2 regions of the Streptomyces sp. GD-15H genome follow, and region 2 is predicted to be linked to the other one. Evidence: riboswitches for the same ligand, from Rfam matches in the RefSeq annotation. Region 2 holds a riboswitch; the other holds the start of a gene.
What was found. Region 2 has a riboswitch for glycine ahead of gcvT (glycine cleavage system aminomethyltransferase GcvT). Riboswitches for the same ligand answer to the same signal wherever they lie in the genome.

Region 1 (7,260 bases), 4.3 Mb from region 2:
ACGGACCATCGTGCTGAAGGTGCGGCGCTACGACTTCTCGACGCTCACCCGGTCCGAGACACTGCGGGGGCCCACGGACGATCCGACGGTGGTGCGCGAGGCGGCGGCACGGCTGCTGGACTCGGTCGACACGACGGGCGGAGTACGGCTGCTGGGCGTGGGAGTCAGCGGACTCGCGGACTACACACAAGAGGACTTGTTCGCGCAGGCGGCGGGGGGCCAGGGGGAGGAGTCGCCGGGCGAGGAGGACCAGGCGGCCGCACCCACGGAGGAAGGACAGCACACGAGCGCGGAGCGGCGCTGGCCGGCCGGGCACGATGTACGGCACACCGAGTACGGGCACGGGTGGGTCCAGGGCAGCGGCCTGGGGCGGGTCACGGTCCGGTTCGAGACGCCCGGCTCGGCGGCGGGCCGGGTGAAGACCTTCCGCACCGACGACCCGGCCCTGCAACCGGCGGATCCGCTGCCACTGGTGGAGCGAAGACCCGGGGAGGGCGAGAGGCCACGGGGCGGCGCGGAGACGAGCGACGGCACGGGGGCGAGTCCCGGTGTCATGGACCCGGGGCCCTCGCACGTGTGAGCGGACCTCGGACAGTGATGTGCCGGGGAGTCCTCGAAGCACGGCGTCACGGGGCACGGTTCCGGCCGGCCCCTGCCGCCCCGGGCCTCGTGCTCCCGGCTTCCGGGGGTCTGTCAGGCCGGGTGGTCGTCGCGGTCGGAGAGTTCGCCGAAGTCGTGGTCCGGAAGCGGGGGAGGAGCGGAGATGTCCAGACCGTAGTGGTGGTAGAGCTGGAGTTCCTGCTCCGGGGAGAGATGGCGGCCCACGCCGAAGTCGGGGGCATCCTTGATCAGGGCGCGTTCGAAGGGGATGTGGAGGCCGCCGTCGATCAGCTCGCTCGGCTCCAGGGGGACGAAGGCGTCCCTGCTGAACAAGCCGGTGCGTATCGCCGCCCACTCGGGTATGCCGGTGGCGTCGTCGAGATAGACCTCGTCGATGGTGCCGATCCGGGTTCCGTTGCGGTCGAACGCCTTGCGGCCGATCAGGTTGCGCGGATCGATGTCGGTCTGCACGGGCCCTCCACTGGTCGCAATCCGCAATCATTCGTCAGCACTACAGAACGGCACAATTGGGTCGGCGGCCACTCGAAGGTCCGGGTGTTGCCCTCGCTGGTACGCTGGCAGCGGCTGCTGACCCCGTGCGGGAGAGTCCTCCACACACCATCGGAGGGCGCCGAAGGAGCAAATCCTCCCCGGAATCTCTCAGGCCCACGTACCGCATGGACGAGGTCACTCTGGAAAGCAGGGCGGGTGTCGACGGCTCCCGCTCTCACCGACGGTGAAAGCCGGTCGCCCTGCGGCGGCCCGGTGAAGCTCTCAGGTTGAGATGACAGAGGGGGAGGCCGTCCGGGCACCCGTCATGGTGCCCCTCGAAGGTCGTCAGACCAGGAGGCCTCCGCAATGACCGCCCATCGCATTCCCCTCTCCGAGCTCGAACAGGGAACGCCCTTCGAGCAGCGTCACATCGGCCCCGACCACGAGGCCCGCGCCAAGATGCTCGCGCAGGTCGGCTACGGCTCGCTCGACGAGCTGACGGCCGCGGCGGTCCCGGATGTGATCAAGAACGCCGACGCGCTCGACCTGCCGGGCGCCCGGACCGAGCCCGAGGTACTGGCCGAACTCCGGTCGCTGGCCGACCGCAACGAGGTGCTCGGCTCCATGATCGGGCTCGGGTACTACGGGACCTTCACGCCGCCCGTCATCCTGCGCAACGTGATGGAGAACCCCGCCTGGTACACGGCCTACACGCCGTACCAGCCGGAGATCTCGCAGGGGCGGCTCGAGGCACTGCTGAACTTCCAGACCATGGTCGCCGAACTGACCGGCCTGCCGACCTCCGGGGCCTCACTGCTCGACGAGGGCACGGCCGCCGCCGAGGCGATGGCGCTGTCGCGACGCATGGGCAAGAACAAGAACGGTCTGTTCCTGGTCGACGCGGACGCGCTGCCGCAGACGATCGCCGTGATCGAGACCCGTGCCGAGCCGACCGGCGTCGAGGTCGTCGTCGCCGATCTGAGCGAGGGTATTCCCGCCGAGATCGCCGAGCGCGGAATCAACGGCGTGCTGATCCAGTACCCGGGCGCCTCCGGTGCCGTACGCGACATCAAGCCGGTGATCGACCGGGCGCACGAGCTGGGCGCGCTCGTCACCGTCGCCGCCGATCTGCTCGCCCTCACGCTGCTGACGTCGCCCGGCGAACTCGGCGCGGACATCGCGGTCGGCACGACGCAGCGCTTCGGTGTGCCCATGGGCTTCGGCGGGCCGCACGCCGGATACATGGCCGTGCACGAGAAGATGGCGCGCAGCCTGCCCGGACGGCTCGTCGGTGTCTCCGTCGACGCGGACGGTCACCAGGCCTACCGGCTCGCGCTCCAGACCCGTGAGCAGCACATCCGCCGGGAGAAGGCCACCAGCAACATCTGTACCGCCCAGGTGCTGCTCGCCGTGATGGCCGGGATGTACGCCGTCTACCACGGTCCCGAAGGGCTGCGGACCATCGCGTGGCGCACCCACCGTTACGCGACCGTCCTCGCCGAAGGGCTCCGGCCGGCGGCGTGGAGATCGTCCACGCCTCCTACTTCGACACGCTGACCGTACGGGTCCCGGGGCGGGGCGCCGAGGTCGTCGCCGCCGCGCGGGACAACGGCGTCAACCTGCTCCTCGTCGACGCCGACCACGTCTCGATCGCCTGCGACGAGACCACCACACGGGCCCGGCTCGCCGCCGTGTGGAGTGCCTTCGGCGTCGAGGCCGACATCGAGACTCTGGACGCGGCAGCGCCCGACACCCTGCCGGACGCCCTGCTGCGCACCGACGAGTACCTGACGCACCCCGTCTTCCACCAGCACCGCTCCGAGACCGCGATGCTGCGCTACCTGCGCCGGCTCGCCGACCGTGACTACGCGCTGGACCGTGGGATGATCCCGCTGGGCTCCTGCACCATGAAGCTCAACGCGACCACGGAGATGGAGCCGATCACCTGGCCCGAGTTCGGGCAGCTGCACCCCTTCGCGCCGGCCGAGCAGGCCCAGGGCTACCTCACGCTCATCCACGAACTGGAGGATCGTCTCGCCGAGGTCACCGGCTACGACAAGGTGAGCCTCCAGCCCAACGCGGGTTCCCAGGGCGAACTGGCCGGGCTGCTCGCCGTGCGCGGCTACCACCGGGCCAACGGCGACGAGCAGCGCACCGTCTGCCTCATCCCGTCCTCCGCGCACGGCACCAACGCCGCCAGCGCCGTCATGGCCGGGATGAAGGTCGTCGTCGTGAAGACCGCCGAGGACGGCGAGGTCGACATCGACGACCTGCGGGCGAAGATCGAGCGGTACCGCGACGAACTGTCGGTGCTGATGATCACGTACCCGTCGACGCACGGTGTGTTCGAAGAGCACGTCGCCGACATCTGCGCGGCGGTGCACGAGGCCGGCGGCCAGGTGTACGTGGACGGCGCGAACCTCAACGCGCTGGTCGGGCTGGCCAAGCCCGGACACTTCGGCGGCGACGTCTCGCACCTGAACCTGCACAAGACCTTCTGCATCCCGCACGGCGGTGGCGGTCCCGGCGTCGGCCCGGTCGGCGTGCGGTCGCACCTGGCGCCGTACCTGCCGAACCACCCGCTCCAGCCCGAGGCCGGGCCGGAGACGGGGATCGGGCCGGTCTCGGCCGCCCCGTGGGGGTCCGCGGGCATCCTGCCCATCTCGTGGGCGTACGTCCGGCTCATGGGCGGCGAGGGGCTCAAGCGGGCCACCCAGGTGGCGGTGCTCAGCGCCAACTACATCGCCAAGCGCCTCGAGCCGCACTACCCGGTGCTCTACACCGGCCCCGGCGGGCTGGTCGCGCACGAGTGCATCATCGACCTGCGCCCGCTGACCAAGGCGACTGGCGTGAGCGTGGACGACGTGGCCAAGCGGCTGATCGACTACGGCTTCCACGCGCCGACGATGTCGTTCCCGGTGGCAGGAACGCTGATGATCGAGCCGACCGAGTCCGAGGACCTGGCCGAACTCGACCGGTTCTGCGAGACGATGATCGCGATTCGCGCGGAGATCGAGAAGGTCGGCTCCGGCGAGTGGCCCGCGGACGACAACCCGCTGCGCAACGCCCCGCACACCGCCGCCGCGCTCGGCGCGGAGTGGGCGCACCCGTACAGCCGTGAGGAGGCCGTCTTCCCGACCGGTGTGAGTGCCGCCGACAAGTACTGGCCGCCGGTGCGCCGTGTCGACCAGGCCTTCGGCGACCGCAACCTGGTGTGCTCCTGCCCGCCCCTGGACGCGTACGACGACTGACGCGGAGGGCTTGACCACCGGGACCGGTGACCGGAAGCGAGAACACCGGGACCGAGGAGTGGACGGGCTCCGCTCCGGCCGTACGGCCGGAGCGGAGCCCGTCGCCGTACCGCTTCCGTCAGACGCGGTCGATATGGACGTTCGTCGACTTCACGCGGGCGGTGGCCTCCATGCCGACCTCCAGGCCGAGTTCCTCGACGGCCTCGCGGGTCAGCAGCGAGACCAGGCGGTGCGGGCCCGCCTGAATCTCGACCTGGGCTGCCACGTCGCCGAGTTTGATCGCGGTGACGATGCCGGGGAAGGCGTTGCGGGCCGAGGTGTACGGCGTGCCCTCCTCGACGGCGCCGGCCTTCGCGAGGGCGACGGAGAACGCGGCCAGATCCCGCCCGTCGATGAGCCGTCGGCCGCCTTCGTCGCGGTGGGTGGTGACCCGGCCCGCGTCCGCCCAGCGTCGGGCGGTGTCCGGGCTGACGCCGAGCAGCCGCGCTGCCTGGCCGATCGTGTAGGACTGCATGCCGATCACCATAGGGCGGCGAGCGGAGCCGGACGGGGCGGAGGCTCTGAGGCGAGGTAGCCATTCCGCCACCTGATCGCAACGTTCGCAGAGTGATGCGAATATTTTGCCTCTCTGGGGGAGGCGGGGGCGTGTCGCCCCGGCACGGCCGGCGGCCTTCGCCGCGCCGCGATCTGCGAGGTCGAACCGGGCGTCCGGGCAGGCCGCGGTCGAGGGTGTGGGGGTGTCAGGGGGAACGGCCCGAACCGGCCGATCGGCGTACGCGCGACCTCCCGGAGGCGGCGGATACTCTCGATCCGGCCCCTGCGGGCGGCCGGCGCCACGTGCGCGGCGCGCGTCCCGGCAGATTCACCGCGTACAGGGGGTTACACCCTTTGTCGGCTGTCTCCAGGGTGCGGCAACGGCACATATTCCTGAATCTCTTCCGAAACTTCTGAATCAGTGGGCGTGGACCAGTGGGCGTGGAATTGTCCGCCCCTGACTCCGAGGAAGCGCATGACATGGGCACCCGGCACTGTCCCGCTGCGGCTTCCTGGCGGCCTCCGCCGCGGCCGGCCTGGGCATCACGGCGTTGAGCGGTGGTGGCGACTCGGGACGGAAGTCCCCGGGGACGACCGGGGACTCGTCCACTGCGACACCGGTGCCCTCCAGGGCCGCCCGGTAACCGTCGAGCCGGGCCCGGGAACACAGCAGGCGCGGCGGCCCGGTGACCAGACCGATCCTGCGGTGTCCCAGGGCCTGGCAGATGCTGCGTGGCGGCCATGCCGCCCGACCGGTTGGCGGCGCCGATGGTGGGCACGTCCAGGGCGGGGAGCCCACCGGATCCACCACCACGAGCGGCACGCCGAGAATGCGCAACTCCTCGTGGAGCACCGGCTCGAGCGCCGACGTGACGAGGACGATCCCGTCGGATGCGCGCGCCCGCAGACTCCGCGTCCACTCGCGGGCGGAACCGGAACGCCCGTGGATCGCCGACACCACCGTCCCCACGCCGGCCCCTGGGCGACCTCCTCGACACCGCGGATGATCTCCACCGCCCATGGGCCGACGAGGTCGTCGAAGACCAGGTCGAGCAGTGCGGCGCGGGCCAGGGAGGCGCTGGGGCGCTTGCGGTAGCCGTGATGGCGCACCAGGTCCTCGACCCGGACCCAGGTCCGCGGGGGACACGTCGGAGCGGCCGTGACGACACGGGACACGGTCGGCACGGAGACACCGGCCTGCCGGGCGATCTCCGTGATCGTCACCCTGCCCTCGGTGCCGGCCTCACATGGTGCCACCAGCCCCACCTCCGTGCCCTCCATGACGGGAGCCCGCGAAACTTCCAGGAGTCTTCCGGAAGGCGGGCACCGGTGGGAGGCCGTCGCCGGACGAACCCTGGGCGAGGTTTCCGCTCCGAGGGCGGGCACCGATCCGCCCGGTGGAGCTCAGGCGGTGGTCATCACCGCGGTGCCCCCGGGACGCTGCGGTGCGATGCTCCTGCCGTCGGGCAGGAGTTCACCGGTGTCCTCGAAGAGCACGACACCGTTGCACAGCAGGCTCCAGCCCTGCTCCGGGTGGTGCGCCACGAGACGGGCGGACTCCCGATCGGCGGATTCGGCTGAGGGGCACGGTGACGGATGCTGGCACATGGGTGGGATCTTTCGCTCGTGCTGACCTGTGGGTGGGCTGTTGTCTCTGTTGCGCGACGTGAAACCTCGTTCATGGCCGCCCCCGTTGTCATAGGTCGGTCGGAAACAAGTGTTGCCCCCTAGACGGCGATCCGCAGGGATTTCGCGGCACCGCCCCTCACAGGTTGATGACGCGTCACCCACGCGGATGGTTCGTCCCAACTGCACTGTCACTTCGGGTGGTTCCGCATGGTCGGATGAGGCTAGTCCGCGGTTTCGGAGCGTTCGGAGGGCTGGTCGGGCCGGGGAGGCTCGGGGCACGCGCGTACCCCGCCGCGGGGATCGGGCGACGGGGTACGGGAGGCGGAGGTGTGGGAGTGGCGGTGGGTACGCGCGCGTTGGGTCAGGCGGGTGAGCCGAGCAGGCGGTTGGGCGCCACCCGGTGGGTCAGCACCGGGAGGAGTTCCGCGACCAGGTGCGGGCGGTGGGCCGCGATGCCGGGCGGCGCGGGGGCGAGCGGGACGAGCAGGTCGGTGGCGGCGGGATGGCCTGTGGCGCCGTCCGCGGTGCGGTCGCCGTGCAGCCAGAGGGTCAGCATGTAGAGACCGGGCACCGACAACAGCCGGGGCTGGTAGGGCTGTGGCAGGGACTCGGCCTGGCGCAGGGCCAGTTCGGTGGAGGCGATGTACGGGCCCTCGAAGAAGCGGGAGAAGGCCCAGCCGTCGGGCGTGAGCACGGTGTCCGCCGCGGCCACCGCCCGGTCGCCGCAGCGGATCAGGAAGCGCCAGCCGGCCAG
Region 2 (7,260 bases):
TTGTACGCGGCGATGCGCTCGTCGTGGTTGCCGAGCTCCGAGCCGGCGTTCACGGCGTCGAAGACCTTCTTGTCCTTGAAGCCCCACTGCTTGTCGTACCCGGCGAACCAGGTGCCGATGAAGTTGTAGCCGTCGTTGAAGTCACCGGTCCAGCCGAGCATGTGCAGGTCGCAGGAGCCCGACTCGGTGGCGTCCAGGTAGTCCGGGGCCCACTTCATCGCCTTGGGCGTGACGGTGATGCCGGACTTCTCCAGGTCGGCCTTCATCAGCTCGAACAGGTCCTGCGGGGCAGGCATGTACGGGCGGGTGACCTCGGTCGGGTAGCAGAACTTGACCTTGAGCTTCTCCTGGCCGGCCTTCTTGAGGAGCTTCTTGGCCTCGGCCGGGTCGTACGGGTACTGCTTGACGTCCTTGGAGTAGCCCTCGACCGTGTCGGGCATGAACTGGTCGGCGACCTTGCCGCCCTCGGGCAGCTGGGTCTTGACCAGGTTCTCCTTGTCGATCGACTGCGCGATCGCCTGGCGGACTTCCTTCTTCTTGAGGGCCGGGTTCGCCTCCTGGCTCATGCCCACGTAGAAGAGGTTGAAGACGCCACGGGTCGGGACGACGTAGCCCTGGTCCTCGAGGGTCTTGACGTCGGCCGGCGCGACGAGGTCGTAGCCGTCGATGTCACCGGCCTGGAGCGCCTGGCGGCGGCCCTCTTCGGTGTCGATGGTGCGGAAGACCAGGTTCTTGACCTTCGCCTTGTCGCCCCAGTAGTTGTCGAAGCGCTCGAGGGAAACTTCCTTGTTGCCCTTGTTCCACTTCTTGATCTCGTACGGGCCGGTACCGGCGACCGTGCCGGCCTCCTGGCTGTACTTGGGGTACGTGATGGCGTCGCCCTTGGCGGACGCGTCCTGCTTCTTGTACTCCTCGATGGCCTTCGGCGAGTGGATCGCCAGGGCGTTGAGGGAGAAGCCGCCGGGGAGGTTGGCGGAGGGCTTCTTGACCTCGATGACGGCGGTGTTCTCGTCCTTCGCGGTGCAGGACTTGTAGTTCGCCTCGGGCGTCTCCTTGTCCTCGTTCTTCGCGAAGCCGCCCATGATGGTCTGCCAGTAATAGGAGACCGCGCTGGACTGGTAGGTGCCCGTCCAGTTGAACCAGTGGTCGTAGTTGGCGCAGACGGCCTCGGCGTTGAACGCCTCGCCGTCGTGGAACTTCACGCCCTTGCGGAGGTTGAAGGTCCAGACGGTGCCCTCGTCGTTGCTCGACCACTTCTCGGCGAGGCCGCCGACGAGCTCACTGCCGCCGGACTCGTGCTCGAGAAGGGCCTCGAACGCCTGCCGCGTCACGCGGAAGGTTTCACCGTCGCTCGCAAGGGCAGGGTCCAGGGAGCCAGGGTCACCGGCACCGGCGAAGACGAAGGTGTCCTTGTCGCCGTCGCTCTTGTTGTCACTGTCCCGGTCGCTGGAGCAGCCCGTGGCGATCAGAGCGACCGCCACCGCGGCCGTGATCGCCCGAGCCGCTCGGGACTTGGATATGCGCATATTGGGGCCACTCCGGGTCCGCTATGTGGATGCATCTTGACCGGCCGAACACTACAGATGTTCACAGCGAGTCGAGAACAGTCCGGATACCGGTGATACCTACCTGAGATCTGAACAGTTGACATAAGGGACGCTTCAGGCGCCCCTTCGTCGGGAAGTGACCTTCCCGAGACATCCGGCGCCTCCTCAACGGCCTCCCGGGAAGCGTCGAACGGCGTGAAGAACGGGTGAAACCGCAGGTGACGAGCGGTCAACCGGTCATAGCCGAGCGCGCATGGCCGAAAAACTGACGTGCGATCAGCGCTCGGCGGGAACGTGGAGGTTCGCCGTCGACACTCGTGTCCATTCAGCGGGCACCGTCACACTGAGTCAGTAGAGGCGGGCACGACCGGCGCCGGCCGACCCGGCCTCTCGCGCATACGGCCCGGTCAGCGCTGGTGCGCGGGCGGGTAGCCGGAGCCCGCGGCGGGGGGCGGAGCGACCCCGTGGGCCTCACGGTCGTAGAACGGGCGGGCGTTGGCCCGCAGCCACATGGCGACCGGGTCGTGCTCGTCGGTCATCGCGACGGTCGACACCGGGAGCCCGTCCGGGATGGCGCCGAGGGACTGCTGCATCATCGCGCGCACCGCGTCGACGGCCGGCGGCGAGGTGTCGTACACGTCCAGCCCGATGGCGAGATACGGCGCTCCCAGCGACGGCTGCACCCAGGCGCGGCGCAACGCGCGCACGGCGGGCGTGCGGTGCGCGTTCTGCGCGAGCAGGGCGTAGAACTGGGGGATCTCGATGGCGGGTTCGGACAGCCGCAGAGGTCCGGCGGGCTGCCGGTCGAGGCCGGTGGCGAGCCGGCGCAGGTCGAGCCACGGGACGCCGAGGCCGCCGCCAGGGGCGTGCGGGTTGAGCCAGAGGCCGTAGCGGTCGGGGTAGAGGGCGCGGGCGGCCTCGAGGCCGTCGACGACCTCGTACGACCGGTTCCAGCCACTGGCGGACAGCTCCTGGGCGGAGGTCACGCAGGGCGCGTAGCCGAAGCCGTCGACCTCCATGTTCCCGTACTGGGCGTCCGGGAGCCGGCCTGGCCGTGCCACAGCAGCATCCAGACATGCCCGGAGGAGGGGGTCGCGAGCGCGCGAAGCAACGCCTCATAGGCGTCGTAACGCCCGGGGGTCACCTGGCGCAGCATGTGCTCGACCTGCCCGGCCGCCGCGGTGCCAGCGCTCACTTTGTATCGCCCCTCCGTACAACACCCTCGCCCCAGCCAATGAACCTAGCTTAAGCCGCCCGCGGCCCGGGGGCTCCGCCCGTCCGTCGGGCACCGGTGAGCCGGCGGACGGGGGCCTCCCACTCGCTCCGCCGGACGGGTCAGCCCTCGCGCTGGTAGAAGGGGCGGACGCGGTCGCGCATCCATTGGCCGACCGGGTCCTGGGCCACGTCCAGGAGGACCAGGTTGACGGGCCACTTCACCGGTCGGCGGCCCAGCGCACGGCCCAGGGCGTTGCCCGGAAGGGTCTGCAGATCGCCCTCCCACTGGGACAGTTCGACCCCGACGAACAGCACCGGGTCCGCGGTCTCGATCTCGGCGAGGCATCGACGGGCGGTGCTGACGACACCGATCGACTCGAACTCCGCGCCCGCGGCGGCGAGGAAGTCCACCGGATCGTCCTGCCAGTCGGGTTCGAACAGCTTGACCCGGCCGCCGCTCGCCGGACCGTCCAGCGGGCCGCGTCCCGCCCGGCACAGTTCGGCCACGGCGGGCGGCGGCAGCGGGATGCCGACCACGCCGTCGGGGTTCACCACGATCCCGGCCTGCGGCGGCAGACCCCGCGCGAACTCCACCGCGGGCGCGACGGTGAACGACATGTGGGAGCCGACGACCTGACGGAACTGTTCCTCGGAGCTGAAGACCGGGACGTATGCCTGCCCCTCGATCTCCAGGCTGGGCAGGTCCAGCGGGCCGCTGTGCGGGCCGCCGCCGTTCGGCAGCGGAACCCAGACGAAGCTCCGGCCCAGTACCTCGATGATCCGGCCGTTCGCCGAGGGCACACCGAGGGAGGCGGAGAGCACCTCCTCCAACTCGTTGCCGGGCCATCCTCCGTGCGGATGGGGGTGAGTCTGTGCCGGGAAGTCCGCGGAGAAGCCCGCCGGGAAGTCCATCTGCCTACCGCCTGCCTGGAGCCACTGCTGTGGCTGAAAAGGCTAACCGCTGCCGCGCCGCGGCCGTCAGCCCGTGCAGCCGTCAGCCCGTGAAGTCGATGCGGCGCAGCGCGTCCGCCGCGGCCCGGTCGGCCAGGACCGCCGAGCCGCAGCCCGCGGGCAGGTCGCCGCGCTCCACCGACCGCAGCAGCCGGTCGACGGCGGTGCGGTGCCGCAGGAAGGCGTACCGGGAGACGCCGCGCCCGCGCTCACGCTGACCGTCCAGTGCCTGATCCGGGGGGACGTCGAGCAGCAGCAGATGCAGCCCCGCGCCCCGGCGGCGGGCCTCGCGGGCCAGCCAGCGGCGCACCCAGGCGTGCGTACCGCAGTCGTGCACGACGATCCCCTCCCCCGTGCGCAGGGCGCGGCGCAGCCCGGCGTAGTGGGCGAGGCGGACCAGGGGCCGGTACACCGCGTACGGCAGGAAGCGCGGCATGCGGCGGTCCCAGCGGTCGCGGGTGTCCTGGGAGTCGATACGGGTGCCGCGCACCGCGCGCCGCATCAGTGTGGATTTGCCGCTGCCGGGCAGTCCGGTGACCACGACGAGGTCGCGGGGGCCGAAGAGCAGGGCGTGCGGACTGCGGCCGGCGCGCTGGCGCAGGTCGCGGACGACGGGCGCCGGCAGCGCGCCGCGGGCCTCCCGGGCCGAAGCGGCCTGCTGCCCGGGCGGCGCGACACCCGTGGTGGCGTACGCCGTGGTCCTGTTCACCGTGAATCCTCCCCTGGGGCAGGTGCCCGAGCACCTTCCCCGCCGAGTGTAAAGAGACGGTAACGGCGAGTGCCTCTTCTTTCCGTCCATTTTCCGATACAGCCCTGTCACCGCCGTCTGTGGGGGCTTGAACACTCTGTGCGTCCGCTGGAAAGGGTCCCCCTGCCGAAGCCCCACAATGCGTGCAATGATGAACGCGCCCAACTGCATACCGGCCGTTTGAATCCGCGCGGGAGAGTCCCTGGCACCGTTTCGCCGGGGCGCCGAAGGAGCAAGTCCCTCCCTTGAATCTCTCAGGCACCGTTACCGCGCGGGCCAGGCACATCTGAAAAGCGGGCCGCCGTGCGAGTTACCGGCGGCTCCACCCAAGGTGCAAGCCGTGACGTCACCCTGCGCGGACGGTCATGGCGAACCTCTCAGGTTCCGATGACAGATGGGGAGGAACGTCCTCGCCCTCCCCGTGCTCGGCCCCGGCCGGCGGGGGACCCCATCGCCCTGGGAGACCGACCGATGAGCAGTACCGAACTCCGCCGGACCGCGCTCGACGCCCTGCATCGTTCGCTCGGCGCCACGATGACCGACTTCGCCGGCTGGGACATGCCCTGCGCTACGGCTCCGAGCGCGACGAGCACAACGCCGTGCGCACGAAGGCGGGCCTCTTCGACCTCTCGCACATGGGCGAGATCACGGTCACCGGCCCGCAGGCGGCGCGGTTCCTGGACTACGCCCTGATCGGCAACATCGGGACCGTCAAGCCCGGCCGCGCCCGCTACACCATGATCTGCCGCGAGGACGGCGGCATCCTGGACGACCTGATCGTCTACCGGCTCGGCGGGACCGAGGCCCCCGAGTACCTGGTCGTCGCCAACGCCTCCAACGCCCAGGTGGTGCTGGACGCCCTCGTGGAGCGGTCGGCCGGCTTCGACGCCGAGGTCCGCGACGACCGCGACGCATACGCGCTGATCGCGGTGCAGGGCCCCGAGGCCGCCGGGGTCCTCAAGACCCTGACCGATGCTGATCTGGACGGCCTGAAGTACTACGCCGGCCTGCCCGGCACAGTCGCCGGCGTCCCCGCGCTCATCGCCCGTACCGGCTACACCGGCGAGGACGGCTTCGAGTTGTTCGTCGCGCCGGAGCACGCGGTCGAGGTGTGGCAGGCCCTGACCGAGGCGGGCGAGAACGTGGGGCTGGTCCCGTGCGGGCTGGCCTGCCGGGACACGCTGCGCCTGGAGGCCGGCATGCCGCTGTACGGCAACGAGCTGAGCGTCTCGCTGACGCCGTTCGACGCCGGGTTCGGCCGGGTCGTCAAGTTCGAGAAGGAGGGCGACTTCGTGGGCCGGGTCGCCCTGGCCGAGGCCGCCGCCCGCGCCGAGCGGACCCCGCCCCGCGCCCTGGTGGGCCTGGTCGCCGAGGGCCGCCGGGTCCCGCGCGCCGGGTACGCGGTGGTCGCCGGCGGCGAGGTGATCGGCGAGGTCACCTCCGGCGCGCCCTCGCCGACGCTGGGCAGGCCGATCGCGATGGCGTACGTCGACGTGGCGCACTCGACGCCGGGCACCCCGGGCGTCGGCGTGGACATCCGTGGCAGCCACGAGCCGTACGAGGTCGTGGCGCTGCCGTTCTACACACGGCAGAAGTGACACCGTCGTAGGACGTGAGCCGCGTATGCCGTACCAGCCCCGCCGTGGCCGGGCGCGGCGCCCGCTCACGCATGCTTCCGTCATCAGGTAGTCCCGTAATCCCTTACAACGCCGTCGATCCCGGCGGTCCCTCGCACACAGGAGGATCCAGGTCATGAGCAACCCCCAGCAGCTGCGTTACAGCAAAGAGCACGAGTGGCTGACGGCCGCCGAGGACGGCGTGTCGACGATCGGCATCACGGAGCACGCGGCCAACGCGCTCGGCGACATCGTGTTCGTCCAGCTCCCCGAGGTCGGCGACACCGTGGCCGCGGGTGAGACCTGCGGCGAGCTGGAGTCGACCAAGTCGGTCAGCGACCTGTACTGCCCGGTCACCGGCGAGGTCACCGAGATCAACGAGGACGTGGTGAACGACCCGTCGTTGGTGAACTCGGCCCCCTTCGAGGGCGGTTGGCTGTTCAAGGTGCGGGTGGGCGAGGAGCCGGCCGACCTGCTCTCCGCCGCCGAGTACGACGCCTTCATCCAGGGCTGAGGAGGCCGTAACCCCATGTCGCTTCTGAACACCCCGCTGCACGAGCTCGACCCGGCCGTCGCGGCGGCGGTCGACGCCGAGTTGCACCGTCAGCAGTCCACCCTCGAGATGATCGCCTCGGAGAACTTCGCCCCGGTCGCGGTCATGGAGGCCCAGGGCACGGTCCTCACCAACAAGTACGCCGAGGGCTACCCCGGCCGCCGCTACTACGGCGGCTGCGAGCACGTCGACGTGATCGAGCAGATCGCCATCGACCGGGTCAAGGAACTCTTCGGCGCCGAGCACGCCAACGTGCAGCCGCACTCGGGTGCACAGGCCAACGCCGCCGCGATGTTCGCGCTGCTCAAGCCCGGTGACACGATCATGGGCCTGAACCTCGCGCACGGCGGGCATCTGACCCACGGCATGAAGATCAACTTCTCCGGCAAGCTCTACCACGTGGTCGCCTACCACGTCGGCGACGACGGCCAGGTCGACATGGCCGAGGTCGAGCGGCTGGCCAAGGAGAGCAAGCCGAAGCTGATCGTCGCCGGCTGGTCGGCGTACCCGCGCCAGCTGGACTTCGCCGCGTTCCGCCGGATCGCGGACGAGGTCGGCGCGTACCTCATGGTCGACATGGCGCACTTCGCCGGTCTGGTCGCGGCGGGCCTGCACCCGAACCCGGTCCCG

Region 1: another riboswitch for glycine. It lies ahead of gcvP (aminomethyl-transferring glycine dehydrogenase); the one in region 2 lies ahead of gcvT (glycine cleavage system aminomethyltransferase GcvT).

What each region holds. Positions count from the first base shown of each region.
Region 1 covers NZ_CP149447.1:7,097,225-7,104,484, forward strand. The annotation lists gene WJ438_RS33535 (DNA polymerase IV) at 1-580, shown strand, start outside; gene WJ438_RS33540 (PRC-barrel domain-containing protein) at 694-1,071, opposite strand; glycine riboswitch at 1,190-1,286, shown strand; partial or broken gene gcvP (aminomethyl-transferring glycine dehydrogenase) at 1,459-4,343, shown strand; gene WJ438_RS33550 (molybdopterin-binding protein) at 4,462-4,857, opposite strand; gene WJ438_RS33555 (hypothetical protein) at 5,296-5,847, opposite strand; partial or broken gene WJ438_RS33560 (LacI family DNA-binding transcriptional regulator) at 6,027-6,158, opposite strand; gene WJ438_RS33565 (DUF5999 family protein) at 6,282-6,485, opposite strand; gene WJ438_RS33570 (hypothetical protein) at 6,868-7,260, opposite strand, start outside.
Region 2 covers NZ_CP149447.1:2,788,425-2,795,684, forward strand. The annotation lists gene WJ438_RS12995 (ABC transporter substrate-binding protein) at 1-1,526, opposite strand, end outside; partial or broken gene WJ438_RS13000 (enhanced serine sensitivity protein SseB C-terminal domain-containing protein) at 1,955-2,703, opposite strand; gene WJ438_RS13005 (enhanced serine sensitivity protein SseB) at 2,883-3,674, opposite strand; gene WJ438_RS13010 (AAA family ATPase) at 3,757-4,422, opposite strand; glycine riboswitch at 4,643-4,741, shown strand; partial or broken gene gcvT (glycine cleavage system aminomethyltransferase GcvT) at 4,933-6,059, shown strand; gene gcvH (glycine cleavage system protein GcvH) at 6,214-6,591, shown strand; gene glyA (serine hydroxymethyltransferase) at 6,607-7,260, shown strand, end outside.